Regions from separate parts of the Brevibacillus sp. FSL K6-6036 genome, predicted to be linked through region 3. Evidence: predicted binding sites of a transcription regulator. Region 3 holds the regulator's gene; each other region holds the start of a gene.
What was found. The regulator LexA, encoded in region 3, represses DNA repair genes until DNA is damaged. The targets are predictions, from matches to a motif close to CGAACATATGTTCG.

Region 1 (7,915 bases), 1.2 Mb from region 3:
GGAACGATTTTCTCTCTGCCTTGTCTGTCCCCGATTCGCGGCTGCAGCCGCAAGGGCACATGCAGCTGAGATTCCTGCAGCGATCCAGCCGACCGGAGCGTTGCCCGCAAGCAGAAATAATGCGGCGACGACCAGGCTCGCCAGACAGCTTGTCCACCACAGACGGACTTTTCCGGTCCGCTTCTCTTTCCCCCGGCCCACACGGCTCGGAGCGGTCCTAAGCGCCGCTTCAGCCAACCGGTCGGCTTGCTCCTTGTACTCGTCTCGCTCCTTCCGCAATTCCAATGCCTGCCGGTAAGCCGCTTCCAGCTTTTCCAAAGCATCGCTTTCAGGTACGTCCGCATTTCCTTTGTCTTGTTCAGCTTCACCCCAATCCCCCTGGGCAGCCAAAACTGACTGAACCTGGCGATGCAGCGCACGCTCTTCTTCTGTGCGGGCTGTCGCTTCCCACTGCGGCCAGCCTTCCTCATCAGGCTCCCTGTAGCTGTCCTGCCATCTCCTTTGCCAAGCCTGCTCCTCCTTTTGCAGGACGAGAAGCCGCTGCCGCATCCGCTCCCGGGTCCGCTCCATTTCCTGCTTTGCCTTCTCCCAGTGGGCGATCTGCTGCGTCAATGTTTGAACGGCTGCCCAGCCGGCTTCCGCTTCGGCCAGCTCCTGTTCTCTTTGCGCGACCAGCGCTCCTGCCTTGCCAAGCAGCGTATTTTCCGCCCGTTCCTTTTTTCCGATCAGCGTCAATTCCTTGTCCAGGGCTGCCAGCATTCTGTTTACCGCCGGATCAGCTTCGCTCGTGCCAAACAGCGAAGGCAGGAGGTATTCCGAAGCTTCCAGCGGACTTCTCCTGATCCAGGTCAGGTCAGTAAACAAGCTGCGTGTCAAGCCGAGATGGAGCTCAAGAAAGTTTCGTTCTTTGCGCCGGTCTTCCTGATACAGGTTCGTTACCTCTGTCCAGTCGGGGTCGAGAAAAACCTGAGCCTGTTCCCTTTCCTTTTCCAGACGGCGGTGAAGCCGATAGCGCCTGCCGTCTACCTCGTAGAGAACGCTAAGCTCGTAGCTGCCCGAATGCCACGGGAAGTATTTGTCGTACTCGGGCAAATACCGGGCGGAACGAACATAATCCCGCTTCAGCCCGTACAGCGAAGCAAATATCGCCTGAAGCAGCGTAGATTTTCCCGCTTCGTTGGGAGCGGCAAATACATTCAGTCCCGGGGCGAAGCGAAAATCGGCTCCGCGCCATTTGCCAAAGCCTTTGATCGATAGCTCGTGAATCTTCATCCGATCATTCCTCCGATCCGCTCCAGCGCTATTTTCATGGCCATGCGAGCCACTGCCTGGCGCTGTTCATCGGAAGACGCGGCCGCAGCCGCTTCCTCTTCGGCGAGACGCTGCAGCCAGCGTCCCCAGATGCCGCCCTCGGCGATCAGCTTGCCCGCATCCAGGTCCGGTCTCGTCCGGTCTGCGATGCGGATGGCAAAAAAGCGGGAAAAGCGCTTTTCGAGCACATCTGTAGCTGGCGTAAAATGTACGGGCCTGTTCCCTGTCAAGGTGATGTCCAAAATTTGCCCGTCCTGCACATCGGCCAGCCCGCTTTCCAGTATGTCGGCGACTTGATCGACCGTTTCCGCCCCTTGTATATCGATCTCCCGTCTCACGATCATTCGCGTTTGGACCGGGAGCTCCTCAAGCAATAGCTCGCCCGCTTCATTCAGTTCGCCGTACAGGACGTGACGGGGCCCGCTTTCTTTGACAGACAAGCCTTCGGGAGAACCCGGGTATGCGGCAAACGTCCGTCTATGTACCGGATGAGCGAAGCGCGCAGGCTTGTGGATATGTCCGAGCGCAATGTAATCCATTCCCGTTTCTGCGAGCTGCTCTATGGTTACCGGTGCGTACGGATGATGCTCCTCGCCTCCCCCGTTGACCACACTGGCGTGCAAAACCATCAGATGGTGCCGGTAGCCAGGCAGCTTTCCGGGGAATTCCGCCAACGGCGACTCGTACACATGCGGCTGGGGAAAGCCCCATCCGTAGACGACGCAAGACTTTTCGGGAAATTCGAAAGCCCCCCACTCCGGCGTAAACCAGTACACGTTTCCCGGCCACTCCAACGACTGGTAAAAGGAATCGGCCCGCCACGGGTCGTGATTCCCCGGAGCGATACAGACCGGTGTAGGAGCCACGCTGGCAAACAGATCACGCAAAAAAATCGCCGTGGTTCTTCTCCCGCCATGCAGCTCCATGAGGTCACCGGCGATCAGCCAAACATCTGCCCGCTTTTCCAACACGAGATCCCGAACCGTCCGCATCGTCCGCCGAAAGTCGTCCTGCCTCAGCTCATAAGAAACGGACATGGCACGGATCGGCGCGTCCAGGTGGACGTCAGCTATATGAATAAACGACAACATGAAAACTCACTCCTTGGCATGACAGACTGCTGGAGGAAATGGTACACTTTGGTCAGCAGATTCCCCTGTCTCATACACGAACATATTTTCCCTTTTATGATACAGGAAAAGAGTACCGGATAAAAGGAGCGATTGCTGTGCGTATTGCCTATTTGGACTGTTTTTCGGGAATTAGCGGCGACATGCTGCTCGCTGCACTGGTCGATGCGGGTGCGAACCGCGAAACGATTGAACGTGAACTGCGCAAGCTGCCGCTGGGGAATTTCCGCATGGAGTGGAAGACGGTGGTGAAAAAAGGGGTCAGCTCGCTAAAGCTGGATGTGATCGATGAAGAGCTGGAGAAGCTCAAAGCGCTGAAAACATTGCCGGTGCTAAACATCGGACATCATCACGATCACAGCCATGATCACGGACATCACCACCACGAGCACGATCACAGCCATGATCACGGACATCATCATCACCGCAGGTACAAAGAAATTTCTGCGATGATCGACGAGGCTGACTTCTCACCGCGTGTGACCACCCGAGCGCAAGCGATCTTCGAGAAAATCGCCATTGCCGAAGCCAAAATTCACAATGTGCCGGTAGATACGGTTCATTTTCATGAAGTAGGGGCGCTGGATTCAATCGTCGACGTCGTCGGCATCGCCCTGGCTTTGGAAGACCTGGACATTGATCAGTTGTACAGCGGCCCTGTTCCGACCGGAAACGGCTACGTCCGCTGTGACCATGGCCTGTACCCGGTCCCTGCACCCGCGACGATGGAAATGCTGAAAGGAATTCCGCTTCGCCAAACAGACATACAAAAAGAGCTGACTACTCCGACCGGAGCAGGGGTTGCGGCCGCCTTGGTCAAGCAGTTCGGGCCGCTTCCGGCGATGACCGTGGACGCCATCGGCTACGGGGCAGGGACCCGCGATCTTCCCGATCAGCCTAACGTACTGCGGGTGCTGGTCGGCACTATGTGATCTCATTTAAGTCCGAGACATCCGGAAGCAAAAAAGCCTTGTCCGCAAAATCAGGACAAGGCTTTTTCATGTCTGCTGCCACTGCTCTGCATGAGGCAGGCCCACGGATGCACAAGCTTCCGATCAAGCCTCGCGGAGCAGGCGCAGGAATTCACGCATGAATCCCGGAAGGTCAGGCCATGCGTGGGCTGACACGAGGTTATTGTGAACGTGCAGAGGTTCCGTGCGATAAATGGCTCCGCACGCTTCTACATCTGGGCGGCATGCCTGGTAGGCAGTCATCTCGCGGTCGCGAACGTGCTCGCCTACGAGCGCCAGCACCTGCGAACCGTGACAAATGGCGGCCACAGGCTTGTTTGCCTCAAAAAAGTGAGTCAGGATCGGTTTCAAATGCTCGTTCAGCCGGATATATTCAGGGGCACGGCCCCCCGGAATGATCAGGCCGTCGTATTCCTCCGGATTTACATCCGCAAAAGCCACATGCGAGGCCAGTTGATAAGCAGGCTTTTCCGTATAGGTTTCACTGTGGGCTTCGAAATCGTGGCAGACCGTGTGCAGCGTCTTTTTGGCAGGCGAAGCGATGACGGCCTCCAGCCCCTCCTCCAGGCAGCGATAATAGGGGTAAAAGATCTCCAAAGCTTCCACCGCGTCACCGGTTACAATCAGCACCTTTTTGCTCATAGTACAGCCTCCCCGCTGGATTTTTGAGGAAAAAACCTCTCTCTACCCATTTCTTCACGGACCGTTGAACTCCTGCTGGCAGCATCACGCGTCAGCGTACTTTCATCGCAAGGGCAAGCGAAAGCGCCTCTTGATGCACCTGCTTCACCGGGATGCCGGCTTCTTTCGCCAATTGAGCACAAACGGCATACTCCGGTGAACACTGTACCTGTTTTCCGCGGTGCAGCCCGATTTTTACGGGAACCTCGCCCCATTGTGTTTTCACGGTTGCGAACTGTCTTGCCAGCCGATGGCAGGCCACGGGGAAATACCTGATACCGAAGGTGGTTGTCTCCTGAAACAAGACAGATTTAAGCTCTTCCAGTCTGCTCTGGTAGCACAAGACCTGCACCAATACGCCCGGCCTGCTTTTTTTCATCGTAACCGGAAGAAAGTGGACATCGTTGGCTCCCGCCTCAAGCAAACGCTCCATGGCGTGGGCCATCCATTCCGGACTGCTGTCGTCCAGATTGGCCTGCAGGAGGAACATCCCTTCGTCAATATGTTCAACGCCGTGATCGCGGTATTCATGGACCACGGGAATGCCCGTCCGTGATTCTCCACAGCCGGCAGGGTCGTTCATATCGGCAAAGAAGACAGCCACTCCATCTCCGGCCTCCACGCGCTTTATCTTGCCGCTGATCGTCCCGATCGGTTTTGCCCCGGTCTCCTGCAGCCACAGCAGCACAAGCGGAGAAAACTGTTCTGGCGGAATGTGCGGGTCCTCATGTACGTTCCATCCATCCAGCAAGGGCAGAGCGGCTACCGGCAATCTGGCCGGAATCACCAAAGGCTGAACGAGGATTTGCACATTTTTTCTGCACGCTTCCGGCTCTATCATGGTCCATAGCTGTCGCAACGCCTCCGTTTCCTTTTGCCATACGTCGGGTGGGCATGTGGTGCGAAAGTTCTCGGCACGCTGCAAAAAAGCCTCGAAATGCGTCTTATGCGGCTGGACCGCCTGATTTTGATTTGCAGCTCCCGGACGGACCTTCTGGTTTGCAACTCCCAGCCGGGCCTCCTGATTTTCTGCTTCCGCCCGAACCCGTCCTGCAAGTCCGCTGCACGCTGCACCTTCCACCTGCTCCAGAGAATCAATCCCGGCCTTCTCCCACAACCGCAGCAGCGGACCACGCAATTTGTGGAAAAACAGCGGCTGATCGCCTCTTATCATCATCGTCTGCATCCAGTTTCCTCCGTTCTGTCTTCTGATACGATCATACACCAAAACCCGGGGTTGGCCCATTCTGGCTCCCGGGACTGGCAAAAACTATCTCGGATAATCACAGTGTGCTGGCAGAACCTACAAAGGAGAATACTGCTGGAGGGAGACGGGCATGACTACGTTTCGCCTGATGATGCAAATCAGTTTGTGCGTACTCTTAACCTTGTGTTCATGGCCTCCTGTTTCACAGGCAGCTTTGTCCGTCCCGGCGGCTACTTCAGGAGATCCCATCTATCAGGAACGACTGGCGCTGTTTCAGCGCTTTGAATCCGTATACGGCATTCCCTGGTCATATCTGGCGGCGGTGGATCAGTACGAGCGTTCCATCAACAAACGCTCAAGGCAAAAAGACAACCGGCAGCAAGCTCCCCAGCGCTTGACAGCCATTGAGATTCCTCCTGCCTTGTGGGGCGGACCATTGAACCCGGACGACCGGGATGCCACTCCCGCTTCCATCCAATTTTTCGGCGGACTGGGTGTGGATGGAGATGGGGACGGCAGAGCAGACAGGGAAAATGATGTCGACGTGCTGACTACGATGACCCTGTTTCTGTCTCGATACGGCTTTACCCGCGAGGATTGGAAGATCGGGCTCTGGTCGTATTACAAACGCGACAGGGCCGTTAAAACGATCGACCAGTTTGCTTCTGTCTTCGAGAAATTTCAGCGGCTTGATCTGGATGACCACCATTTTCCCATCCCGAAACGCTACACATACAGCTATCGCAGTACATGGGGCGATCCCCGCGGCTGGGGAGGCAGACGTATCCACGAGGGAACGGACATCTTCGCCGGATACGGCACGCCGGTGCTAAGCACAGGCTATGGAGTAATTGAAGTCGTCGGTTGGAACCGCTACGGCGGATGGCGGATCGGCATGCGAGACATCGGCAACGTCTATCACTATTTCGCCCACCTTTCTTCGTTTAAAAAGGGTTTGAAACCGGGCGATATCGTGGAGCCGGGAGAAGTGATCGGGTACGTCGGCAGCTCCGGCTATGGAAAACCTGGCACCTCCGGCAAGTTTCCGCCCCACCTGCACTACGGCATGTACAGTGACACGGGGAGCAATGAGTGGGCGTTCGATCCGTATCCTTACTTGAAGCGATGGGAGCGGCAGATGTACAGCAAAAAGAAAAAGCGGTGAAGATGAGCGCGGGAATTGCTCTCCCGCGTCTTTTGGCTGCTTGCCAGTATGCAGACACAGCTTGTTCGATTGGTTGGTTCCTCCGTTTTCCAAACTTTCCTTTTACCATTGACACGGACATTTCCCCTACATACAATCAAGATAGAAAAACTGGACGTTCGTCCAAAAAAGTTGGTGCATATCTGATGACTCGTTCTCCCCGTGCACAGGCCAAAGCAGAAGCAAAGCGGGCCCATCTGATCGAACAGGCGACTCGATGTCTCGCCGAAAAAGGCTACGCCTCTGTCTCGCTTCGGGATATCGCCCGAGAATCGGGAGTCTCTCTCGGGATATTGCACTATTACTTTGCCAGCAAGGAAGACCTGCTGCTCTCCGTTATTTCCGGTTACAAGGAACGTTTTTTACAAGAGCTGGAGGAAGATCTCATCTTGGGTCCTGTCACCGGGTGGCAGACGCGCCTGTCTTCGCTTTTGCGCAAGGTTATGACAGAAGACCGCAACCTCCACCGTCTCTGGTACGACTTACAGGTGCAGGCCATGTACGTCGACGCCTTCCGCCAGCCTGTCCGAGAGATTCGCGAACGGCTTTACACCCTGATCTCGCGGATGCTGGAAAAACTGCTTTCTGAAAAAGGGCAGAACACCCCGCCGCCATCCCAGGAATGGGTACATCTCCTCTACACTGCGCTGGACGGCATGTTCTTCCAGGCCCTGCTGATGGAACCAGAGCAAGCAGACCGAATGATCGCCAAACTGGACAGCGACTTGTCCCGGCTGCTGGCTATGCTTTTCGACTCCCATAAGACGAGGTGAAGCAAATGGGCACTCTCACACTGCGCAATCCGGCTACCGGAGAAGTGATGGGGACACTGCAGGAAAACTCCCCTGAAGAGGTTCACAAGGCCATGGAACGGGCCAGACTGGCATTTGGTCATTGGGGCAGCACGCCTGTTTCCGCGCGGGTTCACTACCTTCGCAACCTCCGCCATTATTTGGTGGATCATGGCGAAGAACTGGCGAAAAAAATCAGTGAGGCGACCGGCAAAGTGGCATTGGAAGCGTACATGACCGAGATTTTCGTGACCGCAGACACCATCCACTTCTATGAAAAAAACGCGGAGCGCATGCTGGCACCCCGCAAAGTGCCGACGCCGATCGCCCTCTCTCCGAAGAAGTCGTCTATTCACTACCAGCCGATGGGCGTTGTCGCCGTCATCTCTCCCTGGAACTATCCGTTTCAACTGTCTGTCGTTCCGGTTCTCTCGGCACTGATTGCGGGGAATACCGTCATTTTGAAGCCTTCCGAGATAACTCCCGGGGTCGGTGTGCTGATCGAGGAGCTGTTTCAGGCTGTCCCTGCCCCGCAGCACATCGTCCAGGTGCTGCACGGAGGCAGACAAGTCGGGCAAGCGCTGGTGGCGGCGCGGCCGGACAAAATCTTTTTCACTGGT
Region 2 (7,915 bases), 1.7 Mb from region 3:
GGAGGCCGCTCCTTGCGAAAACGGTGTGCAAGAATCACCTGCTGGACAAGCGCTGCTTGTTCTTCGGAATAACCGTACTCAGTCAGCAGCTCCGGCACGAGGCGTGCGCTGATTTCCGCATGGCACTCTCCCGTCCGCCTCTCTTCCGCACGTCCAATGTCGTGGAGCAAGGCAGCCAGCCGAAGAATTTGCATATCTGCGCCTTCCTCGCGTCCGATCCGCTCACAAAGCCCGATGACGCGCAAGTTATGCTGCCAATCATGGGCCGGGTCCTGGCCGTCGAAAAATCGCTCCGCTTTTTTTACCAGGCCCTCTGGCAAGGAAGCCAGCGCTTCTTTCACGAGCTCCATCTCTTTGCACTCTCCCTTTACATCCATCAACTGGTTGAGTGTTTTGACCAGTGACAAAACAATCGATCATTTGAATGGAATCCTCTTTACTTCATCGGAAAGAAAACCCGGAGCGATTACTCCGGGCTGTATCGTGCATCTCTTGAAGAGCGTTCTTATTTCGTTTTCGCCTGTATGTGCCTGCTTGGAAATATAAACACATTTTGTTGATATCTTTGTGCAAATTTGGATGACGCACCTATAGTCCATTATACTCACAAGCACTCCCGCTCATGTCAGTTGCGCTTACTTGGAGACGAGCTCCTCCCATCTTGCGACTGTACGAGCGCGGTCGCGTTCCAGGATAGGCTTCAGGAACTGGCCCGTGTAAGAGCCCTGTACCTCCGCCAACTCCTCAGGCGTTCCCGTCCCTACGATTTGTCCGCCGCGGGTACCGCCTTCAGGTCCCAAATCGATGATGTGATCCACTGTCTTGATAACGTCCAGGTTGTGCTCGATTACCAGCACCGTATCCCCGTTTTCCACCAACCGCTGAAGCACTTTCAGCAAGCGGTCAATATCGTCAGTGTGCAGCCCGGTCGTCGGTTCATCCAGGATATAAAGGGTACGGCCGGAGCTGCGGCGGTAAAGCTCCGACGCCAGCTTGACGCGCTGCGCTTCCCCGCCCGAGAGCGTAGTGGCCGGCTGTCCCAGCTTCATGTAGCCCAGCCCCACGTCGAGCAAGGTTTGCAGCTTCCGCTCGATCCTCGGCAGGTTGCGGAAGTACTCCAGCGAATCCTCAATCGTCATTTCCAGGACGTCGGCAATGCTTTTCCCTTTGTACTTCACTTCCAGCGTCTCCCGATTGTAGCGCTTGCCGTGGCAAACCTCGCAGGGTACGTAGACGTCGGGCAGGAAATGCATTTCAATCTTGATGATCCCGTCACCGCTGCACGCTTCGCAGCGGCCGCCCTTTACGTTGAAGCTGAAGCGGCCCTTTTTGTAGCCGCGGACCTTCGCTTCGTTGGTCGAGGCAAACAGGTCGCGGATATCGTCAAACACGCCGGTATACGTGGCAGGGTTGGATCGCGGCGTGCGTCCGATCGGCGACTGGTCGATATCGATCACCTTGTCGAGGTGCTCCAGACCCGTGATCCGACGGTGCTCGCCCGGCTTTGCCTTGGCCCGGTTGAGCTCGCGTGCCAGCGCCTTGTGCAAAATCTCGTTGATCAACGTGCTCTTTCCAGAACCGGAAACGCCTGTGACAGCGACAAACAGGCCGAGCGGAATTTTCACGGTGACGTTTTTCAGGTTGTTTTCCTTTGCTCCCTCGATGGTTAGCCATTTGCCGTTTGGCTTGCGGCGCTCCATCGGAACCGGAATGAACTTGCGTCCGCTCAAGTAAGCGCCCGTCAAAGAATCGGGGTTCTCCATCACTTCCTGCGGTGTACCTGCAGCGATGACTTTGCCGCCGTGAATACCGGCACCTGGTCCAATGTCGATGATGTAGTCGCAAGCCATCATCGTATCCTCGTCGTGCTCTACGACGATCAGCGTATTGCCCAGCTTGGTCATATGCTCCAGCGTCTTGATCAGGCGGGCGTTGTCGCGCTGATGGAGACCGATGCTCGGCTCGTCCAGGATATAGAGAACGCCCATCAGACTGGAACCGATCTGGGTAGCAAGCCGGATGCGCTGCGCCTCCCCTCCGGAAAGGGTTCCCGCCGCACGGCTCAGCGTCAGGTAGTCCAGTCCGACGTCGATCAGGAAGTTGAGGCGCGCCTTGATTTCCTTGACGATCAGGTTGGCGATCTTCATTTCCTTCTCAGTCAGATCCAGTGTGTCGATAAACTCGTACGCGTCGGTGATGGACAAATCGGTCAGTTCGGAAATGCTGCGACCGCCCACCCGGACGGCCAGACTTTCCTGACGAAGGCGATGTCCTTTGCAGACAGGACAATGCTTCTGGCTCATGAAGCCTTCGATTTGTTCGCGAATATAGTCGGAGCTGGTCTCCAGATGGCGGCGCTGCAAATTGATCACGACTCCCTCGAAAGGAACGGTCGCCTCTCTGACCTGGCCAAACTCGTTTTCGTAGCGGAACTGGATTTTTTCTCCCTGGCTGCCGTACATCAGGATTTGCTTGTGCTCCTCTGGAAGCTCCTCGTACGGAATGTCCATCCGAATGTCAAAATGACGGCAAGCGGACTCCAGAAGCTGCTGATAGTACGTCGAGGACTTCGGCTCCCAGGCTCCGATGGCACCGTCGGCAAGCGACTTGGTGACGTCGGGTACAACCATGTCCGGGTCCACTTCCAGTTTGACGCCCAGACCATCGCACTCCGGGCAGGCGCCGAATGGGCTGTTGAACGAAAACATGCGCGGCTCCAGCTCGCCGATGGAAAATCCGCAGATCGGGCAGGAGTGCTTTTCACTGAACAACAGCTCTTCCTGCTCCATGACATCGACGATCACCTTTCCATCGGCCAGACGAAGCGCGGTCTCCAGCGAATCGGCCAGCCGCGCCTGAACGTCCGGCTTGACGACAATCCGGTCCACGACGACCTCAATGCTGTGCTTTTTGTTTTTCTCCAGCTTGATCTCCTCGGACAAATCGCGAATCTCGCCATCTACCCGCACGCGGACAAAGCCCTGCTTGCGGATGTCCTCCAGGAGCTTGACGTGCTCTCCTTTGCGTCCCTGAACCATCGGGGCCAAGATTTGCAGCCGGGTACGCTCAGGGTACTCCATCACGCGGTCGACCATCTGCTCAACCGTCTGGGACTGAATCTCGATGCCGTGTTCGGGACAGATCGCTCTCCCGATGCGCGCGTACAAAAGGCGCAGGTAATCGTAAATCTCGGTAACAGTCCCTACTGTAGATCGCGGGTTGCGGCTCGTCGTCTTCTGGTCGATCGAAATGGCAGGGGACAAGCCTTCGATGGAGTCGACGTCCGGCTTGTCCATCTGCCCGAGAAATTGACGGGCATAGGCGGACAGCGACTCCACATACCGCCGCTGTCCTTCGGCGTAAATCGTATCAAATGCAAGCGATGACTTCCCTGATCCCGACAACCCCGTCAGCACGACAAACTTGTCGCGAGGAATGACGACATCGACGTTTTTCAGGTTGTGGGCACGGGCACCTTTCACCACAATATGTTCCAATGGCATGCAATTCCCTCTCCTTAGAGCTCTGACTTCAGCTCAAGAATCAAATCACGCAATTCGGCTGCTCGCTCAAACATGAGGTTGCGCGCCGCTTCCTTCATTTCTTCTTCCATTCGCTCAATCACCTGGATGCGATCCTTCTTCGGCATCTTTTTAAAGTCGGCATGCGGCAGGTAATCTGCCTTCTCTTCCGCTACCTTGGTCGCTTCGATGACTTCGCGGACAGCCTTCTTGACCGTTTGCGGGGTAATTCCGTTCTTTTCGTTGTATTCTGTCTGGATTTTGCGGCGCCGTTCCGTCTCGCTGATCGCCGCCTTCATCGAATCGGTTATTCGGTCGGCGTACATGATGACGCGTCCCTCGGCGTTCCGGGCAGCGCGTCCGATCGTCTGGATCAGGGAGCGCTCGTTGCGCAGGAAGCCCTCTTTGTCCGCGTCGAGGATGGCGACGAGCGAAACTTCCGGCAAGTCGAGCCCCTCCCGCAGCAGGTTGATCCCGATCAGCACGTCAAATTCCCCCAGACGCAAGGAACGCAAAATTTGCATCCGCTCGATCGTCTTGATGTCGGAGTGCAAATAGCGAACCTTGATGCCGATATCCTTCAGGTAATCGGTCAGATCTTCCGCCATCTTTTTCGTCAAGGTCGTCACCAAAACCCGTTCGTCCTTGGCGATGGTGGCCTGAATCTCGCCGATCAGATCGTCGATTTGCCCCTTGATCGGGCGGACGGTCACAGTCGGGTCCACCAGACCCGTCGGGCGAATAACCTGTTGGACGACTTCCGGACAGTGCTCAAGCTCGTAGGGACCCGGGGTCGCGGAAATGTAGATCGCCTGCTTCAGCTTCGCTTCGAATTCCTCGAATTTCAGCGGTCTGTTGTCTCTCGCTGACGGCAGACGGAAGCCGTGCTCTACGAGAACATCCTTGCGTGCCCGGTCACCGTTGTACATGGCACGTACCTGGGGCAGGGTCATATGCGACTCGTCCATAACGACGAGAAAGTCGTCGGGAAAATAATCGATCAGTGTATACGGCGCGTGTCCTTCCGGCAAGCCGGTCAGATGGCGGGAGTAGTTTTCAATCCCGGAGCAGAAGCCCATCTCCATCATCATCTCGATGTCGTAGCGGGTGCGCTGCTCCAGACGCTGCGCTTCCAGCAGCTTGCCTGCCGCGCGAAACTCCGCGAGCCTCGCCTCCAGCTCCATCTCGATGCTTTGGACGGCGCGCTTCATTTTTTCTTCGCGCGTTACGTAGTGGGAAGCTGGGAAAATCGCTACATGATCGCGCTGCCCGAGGATTTCCCCGGTCAGGACATCAATCTCTGTGATCCGTTCGATTTCATCGCCGAAAAACTCGACGCGGATCGCCTGCTCGCTTTGCGAAGCCGGGAAGATTTCCACGACGTCTCCCCGTACGCGGAACGTCCCGCGAACGAAGTTGATATCGTTGCGGTCGTACTGGATGTCCACCAGGCGATGAAGGATTTCGTCGCGGCTTTTTTCCATCCCGACCCGAAGCGACAGCAGCAGCTCTCTGTATTCCTCGGGCGAACCCAAGCCGTAAATGCACGACACCGACGCCACGATAATCACGTCACGCCGCTCAAACAACGCGCTGGTCGCGGAGTGGCGCAACTTGTCGATCTCGTCGTTGATGCTGGAATCTTTTTCGATATACGTATCCGATTGGGGAATGTACGCTTCCGGTTGATAGTAATCGTAGTAGCTGACGAAGTATTCCACCGCGTTGTTCGGGAAAAACTCCTTGAACTCGGCACAAAGCTGGGCAGCCAACGTCTTGTTGTGGGCCATTACCAGCGTCGGCTTGTTTACCTGGGCAATTACCTGAGCAATCGTAAAGGTCTTTCCCGTACCGGTCGCGCCCAGCAATGTCTGGTGCCGCTTTCCGGCGAGCACACCCTCCACCAGTCCGGCAATGGCTGTCGGCTGGTCTCCGGACGGCTGAAACTCCGATACCAATTCAAAACGGTCCATTCCCTCGTTCATCTCCTTGTCACATCTCATTTCCATTATAACACAATCATTCAAAAAATAAGCCGCAAATTCGAACAAATGTTTGTCTTTACTCTCAAGCAGATTTTACCGATACATTGTAAAGAAGAATGTGAACGTACTGAAGTACCCGTCAGAGACAGGGAGGACAGCCATGTCAGATACAAACACCGTCAATAACAGCACTCACATACAGCCCCATTTGAGCTATAAAGGCAAAAAGGAGTTTTCCACCGAGCTGGACCAGAATGCCTTTATGAAGCTGATGCTGGAGCAGTTGAAACAGCAGGACCCGCTCTCTCCGATGGACAATTCGCAATTCCTGCAGCAAACGAGCATGATGACCATGGTTGAGAAGCTGACCAAGATGGCCAGCCTGATGGAGCAGTCCAACAACAGCATGCTGACCCTGCGGGAATACGAAGCGCTGGTCGGCAGAACAGCCAGCTACGACATGCAGAAAAAGGACGAAATGACGGGCGAAGTGACCCATGAGAAAAAATCGGGAGTCATCGACGCCGTATACCTCGATCAAGGAAAAATCTACTTCCGCATCCAGGGCGAACAAACGCCAGTCCCCCGCGAATGGATCGAGGGTCTGGAATCGAAAGGCTTGTCCGGAAACAGTCTGGACAACAGCCTGAAGTACGCCGAGATGATCGGAAAAGAAGTGTCCTATACGGAGTCGAAGCAGGTGGACAAGGATGGAAACCCTGACACCACGGACGACGTCACTTCCGTCGATGAAGTCAAAAACGGAGTCATTGTCGGATTCACGATGAAGGACAATGCCGTGCAATTCCAGCTGGACAACGGAACCTCGATCAAGCTGGAAAACATCAAGGGCATGTCGGTCAAGCCGGACAATGCGCGAATGGACAATACCCTCCAATATGCCCAGATGATCGGCTATACAATCACCTATACGGACTCGTCCACCCAACCAGACGGAACGGCATCGACCAGCGAGCTCACAGGTGTGATCAAAGCGGTCAGCATGAAAAATGGCCTGATCGAATTCGTTCTCGACGACGACAAGAAGGTAAAGCTGAACCAAATCATCGGGTACGAAGCGCAGGCATATGCGTAAACAGATTATTGTGTGGATGCAAGCAAACTGTGGATGCTAGCAAACGCATCAGCGAACCGTTGCAAGCAACAAGCCAAAAGCCGTTCGGATTCCATTTCCGAACGGCTTTTCCTTTTGTGCACCCTGCTTTTATTCATCCACGATTACTTTTCCGGTCAAAGCGTCAACGTATACGGTCGTATCCACCCGGAGGTCCGGTCCACAGAAGCAGTGGGCACGCGATTGTCGGAACGACAGATCATACACCAGCTTCCACTCCGGTTTGTCCTCCCGCTTTGACTGCTGCTTCACATACACAAGCTCCAGCGGATATGCTTGCAGCAGGGCATTTAAAGCTGCCTGTTCGGAGATGGCTTGGGTCCGCTCGGGAAATTTCACCTGATCGTAAGGTTCTGTTCTCAGCTCGCGGATGGAGCCGTCCAAAGGATTGACCTCAACGACGTATGCTCCTTCTTCTGCGGTTTGCCCGCTTTTTGCCACAGGCAGTCCCCCAACCACCGGATCTGCCAGCCAAATGCTCCGTTCTTCGTTCCCCGCATCAACAACCCGGAACTGCCGAGTTCCTGCTGGCAGCAGCTTTTCGATCAAGGAGAGAGCTGATTTGAGATCTCTGCTCTTGTCTGTTTTTTTCCGGGGAGACGTCCCATCGTTTTGTTTCATGCTGATCAGCTTGCCCGTCTTGGCCTCAACCTCTACGAGCAGATGATATCTGTTCTCTCCCTTTGCATCGTCCGGAAAATTCCCCAGGTGGTACGGCTTCTCCTGATCAGCGACATCTTTGGCAAACATCCCCCAGATATAGATACGGTGCTGTTCTCCGTTTTCCATGTTCTTTGAAATAACCGACAACGGCCATTTATCTACGTCTGCGCGGGCGATTTCCTTGGCGAATGCTTTTACCTCCGCCTCAGTCTTCAAAGCGGCGTAGCTGCCTTTTCCTGCTAAGGAGACCATTTGCGGCTTTTTCTGAGGGGCCTGCATTCGTTTTCCCGTAAAGGCATCGATGGCACTGCCGGTATGCGGGCCTTCCACGATTCCTCCCTTGATGGCATAAACCAGCCTAGCCTGAGGTTGGCGAGCTTCTGCTTCTGACACTGGCGCAGCTTGGTCCGGCAGCATGTACATCAGCTCCAGCGGCTTGCTTTCTGCAAAGCGCTGGTGAGCCGTGGTCATTGACAGCACGCGCTGCGGCGACGGCATTTCCTTGTGATCGATCGGTTCATAAAGGGCACCGTTGAGCGTGCGAAAGCCAATGATCCGCCCTGTCGCATCGACCGTGACCAAACAGTCGTACGCATCATTCAGCGCTACTT
Region 3 (7,915 bases):
CAAATGCAATATGAATTTGTATGCCTTGATGAGTTGGTCCCGGAGGACCATTTGCTACGAGTTATTCAAAAGCATGTAGACTTCTCTTTCATCCGAGAAAAAGTACGCCAATACTATTGTGAAGATAACGGTAGACCAGCCATTGATCCGGTGGTTTTATTTAAAATGATTTTCATTGGATACCTTTACGGTATCCGGTCAGAAAGACAACTCGAAAAGGAAATTCAGACGAATATCGCTTACCGCTGGTTTCTTGGCCTTTCACTAACAGATCGAGTTCCAGACCACACTACCATCAGTTGGAATCGTCGAACTCGTTTTAAAAACACAAATGTTTTCCAAGAGATTTTTGATGAAATCGTTCGCCTTGCTATCCAACATCGCATGGTTGGCGGACGTGTTTTGATAAGTGATTCCACTCATCTGAAAGCAAATGCGAACAAACGTAAATTTAAGAAGCATGTTATTGAAAAATCTAGTCGAGCCTACCTTAGTGATTTAGAAGCAGCCATTAATGAAGACCGTGAAGCACACGGAAAAAAGGATTGAAGCCTAGAGAGGATGTGAAGGAAGAAAAGGAAATCAAGGTGAGTACTACTGATCCGGACAGTGGTTACATGGTTCGTGACGGAAAGCCTGAAGGCTTTTTCTATCTCGATCATCGGACAGTCGATCATAAGTACAATATCATAACTGATGTACACGTGACTGCGGGTAACGTTCATGATTCTGTTCCTTATGTAGATCGGCTACAACACCAAATTGAGAAGTTTGGGTTTACAGATACCATTGAAGCCGTTGCATTGGATGCTGGCTATTTAACTACTCCAATCTGCAAGGCTCTGCACGATCTAAATATCTTTGCCGTCATTGGCCATCGAGCTTTTTCACCTGTTAAAGGCCTTATCGCCAAATGGCGGTTTAAATATGATCCCGAAAAGAATGTCTATATTTGCCCCCAAAAACATGAGCTTGCTTATTCGACAACTGACCGTAACGGATACAGAATGTATAAGTCAAATAAAGAAATATGTAAGGCATGTCCGATGCTCACTATGTGTACACGGTCAAAAAATCACCAAAAGGTGATAACCAGGCATGTATGGGAAGAGAGTAAAGAATGGGTTCGACAGAACCGCTTAAGTAAGTCAGGAAAATACCTATACAGGTTGAGATACCAAACGATAGAGCGAAGTTTTGCAGATGCCAAAGAACTGCATGGACTTCGCTATTGTAGGTTGCGCGGACGTGAAAATGTCCAAGAGCAAGCGTTGCTGACAGCAACCGTTCAAAATATAAAAAAGATAGCACTCCACCTTGCAAAGGCATGTTAGGTGTGGTGCTATCTAAGACTTCCAGCACTTCGTGCTCAATTTTATTGTTATGAAAGAAGAAACTCCAACATATTGTGGGGTTTCTCGACAGCCTGAAAGAGACATCTTGTCGATGTCTCTTTTTTGTAATGGACTCTATACAATTGTTGCAAAACTCTATTTGGGTCTAGAGCTCTTTTTTGTTCCAGGGCCTTTCCCATCTTTCGGAGTTCTCGTTTTCGCTGCAGGACCTTATTTCGTTACCAAAGTCTCTTGTTCGTTGCAAGCCGTTATTTTCGTTACAAAGCCTTCTTCTTTATTGCAAGACTTTTTTCTTTACAAAGATCTCTTCTCGTACAACTCAGGTGGCACGTCAGCAAAGAGCGGACTCATCCTGTCTTCCTGATGAATCATGAAAAGCCGATGTACGGGTCTGGTCATGGCTACATACAGGAGCTTTGTATCCCACTCATTGTCCAAGTACTCCTCGATATTCAACAAGATGACCACATCAAATTGCAGCCCCTTGGTCAAATAAGCTGGCATTACTACGACACCGCCCGGGAATTGGGTATCCTTGCTTCCCAGCAGCTTCAGTCCTTCGATGGAGGCCTTCAATGACTTGTATGCTTTTTTGCTGGCCTCGGCTGTTTTGGCTACGATCGCGATGGATTGAAAGCCCTCTTGCCGATAATCATTTACAAGCTGGACCAGATTTTTAACCGGCAGTTCTTTCCCGTCCCATGATGCCAACAAAGGCTTTTCCCCATGCCGCAATACCGGTTTGGCCATAATCGTCTCCGGCAGGTTTATCTTTCGCAGTACCTCGTTGGCACATTTCATAATTTCGATTGTGGAACGGTAGCTCTGCGCGAGTGTGTAGTAAACCCCCCGCGGCTGCTGAAAAACTCCCTCCAACAGTTCTTCCCACGATTGCAATCCCCTGTATGCATGGATGCCCTGCGCGATATCTCCCACTACCGTCAAAGAATGTCTCTTTGTCACAAGCCCGATCACCGCAATTTCCAACGCACTGAGATCCTGTGCTTCATCAACGACACTGTGGTCAAAGTGATCGGCCTGCTCCAATCCTTCGATCAGATGCCGCAGATAGATCAGCGGCGCAACGTCTTCTGGCTCGATCCGCTCCGCTTCGAATATCTCTGCAGACGACCGGCAAATATCCTCGATATCCTCGCCATTGACTTCCCCTTTTGTCAGCTCTTTCAATAAAGCTGAGTCGGTCAACATTTCGCGGTACGACGAGAAGACATCCAGTTCAGGAAAAATGGAAAAGTATTTGTCCAGAAGCTGATCAATCATTTTCTCATATTTAGCCAACGCTTGCTTATCCAGATCAATTCGCTTCTCTCGCAGATGGGCGAACAACTGTTTATTGATGTCCTGCTTAACGTGCTTTCGAACGGCTTCCATTCGCCGACGATATGGCAGATGGGCATATTGTTCGGCAAAAAGCTGACGGATGGTCTCACCCGGAATCGTAAAAACATGTTTGGTTCTGTTGTAGACAAAGCTTAATTTTTTGTAGGCTACCCTGTTTTCCGCTACAAACAACAAATATTGCTGGAGTACATCCCGGAAAGCGAGCGAGCCCTTGAACCGAAGACGATGCAGCACCGTCCGACGCTCGGCATCGCTCTGTCCTTGTTCAAAGAACAACTGAAGGGGCTTGTGCGGGTCCAGAATCCGCCAGCCTTTTGGAAGGATGGACTTGACCAGCTTGGAAGCCCAATCCAGGAATGTCGCCTGCTGAACGTCATCCACTCCCAATTCGGGAAGAACCTCTGAAATGTACGTAAGGAACAACCGGTTTGGTGCAAAAACCATAAACCTCTTTGACATCATCGAGTCCTGATAATTGTAGATCAAATAGGAGAGCCGGTGCAGCGCAATCGTCGTCTTGCCGCTTCCGGCCACCCCTTGAACGACAACCGGGCGATCCTTGTCTGCTCGAATAATGTCATTCTGCTCCGACTGGATCGTCGCTACGATATCCTTCAATCTGCTGTCGTTCGTCTGATTCAGGTTGGCTGCCAGGAACTCATCGATGTACCCTTCCTGCAAAAATTCATCCGGATGGCCAACTTCGCGATGAATCGTCTCTTTGAGCGCTCCATCGTATATCCCTGTAATCTTCCCGTCCTCAATGGCAAAATTTCGCTTCAGGCGCACTTCGCCTCGCACAATCTCCCTGCCGCTGCGGAAGTACGCATCCTTGCTCTCGCCGCTGTAATATAAACTGGCAATGGGAGCACGCCAGTCAACGACAATTGAATCGAATGTGTCGCTCCGAACGATGCCCCTCTTTCCTATGTATACGCTGTCCAACTCGTATGTCTCGTCTTTCAGGAAGTCAACTCGTCCAAAATACGGCTTTTCCAGTCCTTGGTCCTCAAGGTAGCGAAGCTCTTTTCCTTTTTTGTAGTTGACGACCTGTTTCACATAATCGTCCGTAATCTCTTTAACCTCTTTCCGAAGAGTGTCCACTTCCTTTTGGATAATAGAGCGTGTTTCATCGAGTCTCTTCTGTTCATGCTCGTAGTCCGGGTGCTGTACAGTCATTTATATCCTCCTTTCCAAATTGTCAGGTTCAGCATCGCTAGGAGAAGTCCGGTTTTATTTCCACATGGTTTCCGGGCACGGGCTCTTCTTTGTTTCCTCGTAGCCTTCCAATGCCCTCTTCTTTGATTTGATGTTGCTTCCGGATTGGCTCTCTTTTGTTCTCGTTGACGCCTGCCCGTCTTATCCCGCTATATCTTGCCTGTTTACCACACTTGTCTGCCGATCCAGATCCCTGAACCGCAAGCAAGAAGGCCGGCCAAAACACTGGCGCCTGCATAGAACAGCCCTCTGCCGATCTGCCCATCTCCGATGAAGCTTACCACCTCGAGCGAAAAGGTAGAGAACGTAGTAAATCCCCCCATCAGCCCGGTTGTGAACAGAAGGTACATCTCCAAAGACATCAATCCTTTTTCCTTTCCCCACGCATAGAGCAGTCCGATGAGAAAAGAACCGGAGACATTGGCCAGCCATGTCCCCGCCGGCAATCCGGGTTGGTTCATTGCGAGACCGAGACCATAGCGTAGCAATGAACCGACGGCTCCTCCTACGGCAACAGCCAGCCATGCCATCATGGCAATCCCCCCTTCTCTCCTTTTTTGTATGGAACAAAAAGACATCCAGGCAAAAAGCATGGATGTCTTCTTTTTATGTCAAATGGTGCGTTTTAGTGTTTGGGGTTGTTATCCTCGAGGTCTTCCACGTAGCGGATCGATTCGAGATTGGAGCGAAGCGACATTTTCACAGCATCAATGTATTTTTGCCGCAGTTTTTTCTGTTCCTGTTTTTCCTCTTCAGTCAACCCGGCTTCACGAGATTTTTTGGCCAACTCGTTGATCCGTTTGATTTCCGCGTCTGATACCAAAGCCGTTTCCCCTCGCTTTCAATGAATGCCGCTCTATTATATCACATCTCGGCAACGAAGCAAGGGAAAGCTGCAGCTTGTCAATTCCCGACAGGAATTTGAATCGATTGGCCTGGATAAATAATGGCACTTTCCAGCTTGTTCAATTTTTGAATCGCATATACCATATCGCGAACATCCATTTTCGGGTCACTCTTGTAGGTGACCGCCAGCTCCCACAAGCTGTCTCCCGGTTGGACGACGATTTCCTTTACTGGTTGGATCATTTGAGCTTGTTGTACCGTATGATCCCCAGAAGCGAACACTAGTTCTGTCAAAGTGTAAAAAAAGAGAGTGAAAGCGGCAAAAAACAGAATGGCCTGTCCACGCGTAATGCCAAAACGAGCAGTTTTTCTTTCTTCTTTGGCGAAGCGATTAGATACGGTCATTGTACTCATTATTTCATCCCCCTGCAAACGTACGTTCTATCTTCTTGTTCTCATCATAATGCGAACACTTGTTCATGTCAAGAAAAAAAACGAACTTATGTTTGTCGAACGCAGGATCCCATGGTATAATATAGAAAACATGTTCGAGAAGATAGAGGTGTGGTCTATGTCCAAGCTATCCAATAGACAGCAAGCCATCATCGATTTCATCCGCAAAGAAGTAAGGGACAAGGGTTATCCCCCATCTGTCCGTGAAATCGGGGAGGCTGTCGGTCTGGCATCCAGTTCAACTGTTCACGGCCATCTGGCCAGGTTGGAAAAAAAGGGGCTCATCCGCCGCGATCCTACCAAGCCCCGCGCGATTGAGCTGCTGAAGGAAGAGGAGCGCTTTCAAGACGACTTTGACGTATCTGTTGTACGCGTACCGGTGATCGGAAAGGTGACTGCGGGTCAGCCGATCACTGCTGTCGAGCAGGTGGAGGATTACTTCCCACTCCCTGACAGCATCGTGACATCGGACAAGGTGTACATGCTGCGCGTGTCCGGAGACAGTATGATCGAGGCTGGCATCCTGGATGGAGACTACGTGATCGTTCGCCAGCAGAATGTGGCCAATAACGGTGATATCGTCGTCGCCATGACTGAAGAGGACGAGGCAACCGTGAAGCGTTTCTTCAAGGAAAAGAACCATTTCCGGCTGCAGCCTGAAAACGCGACATTGGAGCCGATTATTCTGGATTCTGTAACGATTCTGGGGAAAGTGATTGGCGTGTACCGCTTGATTCACTAGAATAAGAGATTTCGTTGCTTGGATGAGCCATGCCTTATGGCGGACTCTTTGAAAAACGCAATCGACTACGACAAGCTTTCCTTTTCCACCCTGACAGCAAAAAAGGCGTTCGCGATTGCCTCGCGGACGCCTCTTCTTTTCATTTCCTTCGATTCTTTGATCGGTCCTTCTCCTACGAATCCCACTTACAGTGCGACAAAGAACCAGATGATCATCACTACCTGAAGAACAACTTTTACGACCACACTGCCCAAAAAACCGATGAGCGAACCCACTCCCGCTTTAACAGCCCGTTCAAACGGCTGCTTTTGGATCAGCATTTCCACCAGAACGACCAGCACGAACGGCATGATCAGCATGCCAAATGGGGGGAACAAAATCACCCCGAGCAAAATCCCCAGTGCAGCTGCCCACGATGACGCTTTGGAGCCCCCGTACTTCTTGACAAAGTACATGTTGGTGAGTAAATCCGCACCGTAGAGAAGAACACTTAAGACCGCCATTCCCCACCAGAAGGAGGCCGGAAGTCCGGCACCCGGATCAGCAATAAAAAAGTGATACAGCAAGAATCCGCCCCACAATAAAATCGTATCAGGAATGACCGGCAAAAAGATTCCGGCAATACTGAGGATAAACAAGGCCGCTATCACGATCCACAACAAGATCTCCATCCATTGACACTCCCTTCTGTATAGGGTATACGATAAAGTGCGGTTTTCGTTTCCATCGACTCGCTACATTTTGACAGAAACCTGTATATACTCGGTTCTTCTGCGAGTCGTAAAGCCAAACGTCGAATCGGAACATAGATGGTCTCGTCCCTCATTGTTCCCCTGCAGAGTTGCAAATAAAAGAAAGATAATCTGAAAGGACAGAAAATGGCTATGCATTCTCAAACGAAGCGAGATTGGTTTGACCCTTCCTACCTGAAAAAAGGAACCCCTCGGCAGCGGGAAGCCTGGGCAGTCCTCGACAGCTTGGGAATCTTTGATGGGCTCAAAGAGTATCAACCGGTTCTGTGCGGAACGATCCCCCTCGATATTGATGTTGAGGACAGCGATCTTGATTTGATCTGTACGACAGCCGACCTGGATCGGTTTGGCCATGTGTTGAAAGAAAAATACGGGCATTTGGACCGTTTCACACAAGACCGCCGAGAAATCCGCAACATCCCTACGGCGACTGCTTCCTTTTGGTATCGCGGTTTTCAATTGGAGTGTTTTGCTCAACCGATTCCTGTCACAGAGCAAAACGCCTACCGGCATATGATGATCGAAGCACGGCTGCTCCAGCTGTCTGGGCAAGAAGCAGCAAAAGAGATTCGGGCTTTGAAAGAACGGGGGCTGAAAACGGAGCCTGCTTTCGCTCTGTATTACGGGATTGTCGGAGATGATCCTTATCAGGCTTTACTTGAATTGGAAAGATATTCGAATGAACAGCTTAAGCAAGTGATGGCAAATAAACCGACCTAAACGCCGGCCGTAAACCGGAAATACGAATAATGGTAAACTCAGACAACTTGTGTGTCCTTATGCGGGCATAAAATTAAGATGACTTCTGGATACTTCGGAAGTCATCTTTTTTGGATTGCTAGATTTGTCGTTTTACCTTTTATTGGTTAGATTTCAGTTGAAGACGGCAAATCATGATTATTTTTTTTTAAGAGACTGATATAAAATGTACACGAATCCAACATAAATGGGAAGCCAAACGGGTTCAAAGAATCCTGGAACTCGATAATCAGTAATTACAATTTTGTTTGGCCCAAAATCCAATTGTTGAATTAGATCTGAGATCATAAAAATAAAAACCCAAATCATCATCATTGTCGACAACACAATGGAAATCGCAATTTTTTTAATAATATCACCTCGTTATTATCAATAATCATTTCTTAAACGGACTTCAGAAAAGAAATGATCATTTTTGTAAAAACCCG

Region 1: a site for LexA is predicted at 2,480-2,493, ahead of NST37_RS20230 (DNA repair exonuclease). Genes of this name have one in related genera too.
Region 2: a site for LexA is predicted at 5,566-5,579, ahead of uvrB (excinuclease ABC subunit UvrB). Genes of this name have one in related genera too.

What each region holds. Positions count from the first base shown of each region.
Region 1 covers NZ_CP150173.1:4,070,373-4,078,287, forward strand. The annotation lists gene NST37_RS20225 (AAA family ATPase) at 1-1,272, opposite strand, end outside; gene NST37_RS20230 (DNA repair exonuclease) at 1,269-2,402, opposite strand; gene NST37_RS20235 (LarC family nickel insertion protein) at 2,540-3,373, shown strand; gene NST37_RS20240 (DJ-1/PfpI family protein) at 3,497-4,054, opposite strand; gene larC (nickel insertion protein) at 4,146-5,279, opposite strand; gene NST37_RS20250 (M23 family metallopeptidase) at 5,431-6,465, shown strand; gene NST37_RS20255 (TetR/AcrR family transcriptional regulator) at 6,651-7,277, shown strand; gene NST37_RS20260 (aldehyde dehydrogenase family protein) at 7,283-7,915, shown strand, end outside.
Region 2 covers NZ_CP150173.1:4,559,261-4,567,175, forward strand. The annotation lists gene NST37_RS22445 (HD domain-containing protein) at 1-350, opposite strand, end outside; gene uvrA (excinuclease ABC subunit UvrA) at 636-3,503, opposite strand; gene uvrB (excinuclease ABC subunit UvrB) at 3,518-5,494, opposite strand; gene NST37_RS22460 (flagellar hook capping FlgD N-terminal domain-containing protein) at 5,667-6,602, shown strand; gene NST37_RS22465 (hypothetical protein) at 6,732-7,915, opposite strand, start outside.
Region 3 covers NZ_CP150173.1:2,858,178-2,866,092, forward strand. The annotation lists one part of gene NST37_RS14365 (IS1182 family transposase) at 4-544, shown strand; one part of gene NST37_RS14365 (IS1182 family transposase) at 544-1,334, shown strand; gene NST37_RS14370 (UvrD-helicase domain-containing protein) at 1,650-3,896, opposite strand; gene crcB (fluoride efflux transporter CrcB) at 4,100-4,468, opposite strand; gene NST37_RS14380 (DUF896 domain-containing protein) at 4,561-4,758, opposite strand; gene NST37_RS14385 (LysM peptidoglycan-binding domain-containing protein) at 4,839-5,195, opposite strand; gene lexA (transcriptional repressor LexA) at 5,353-5,976, shown strand; gene NST37_RS14395 (DUF456 family protein) at 6,162-6,647, opposite strand; gene NST37_RS14400 (DUF4269 domain-containing protein) at 6,855-7,448, shown strand.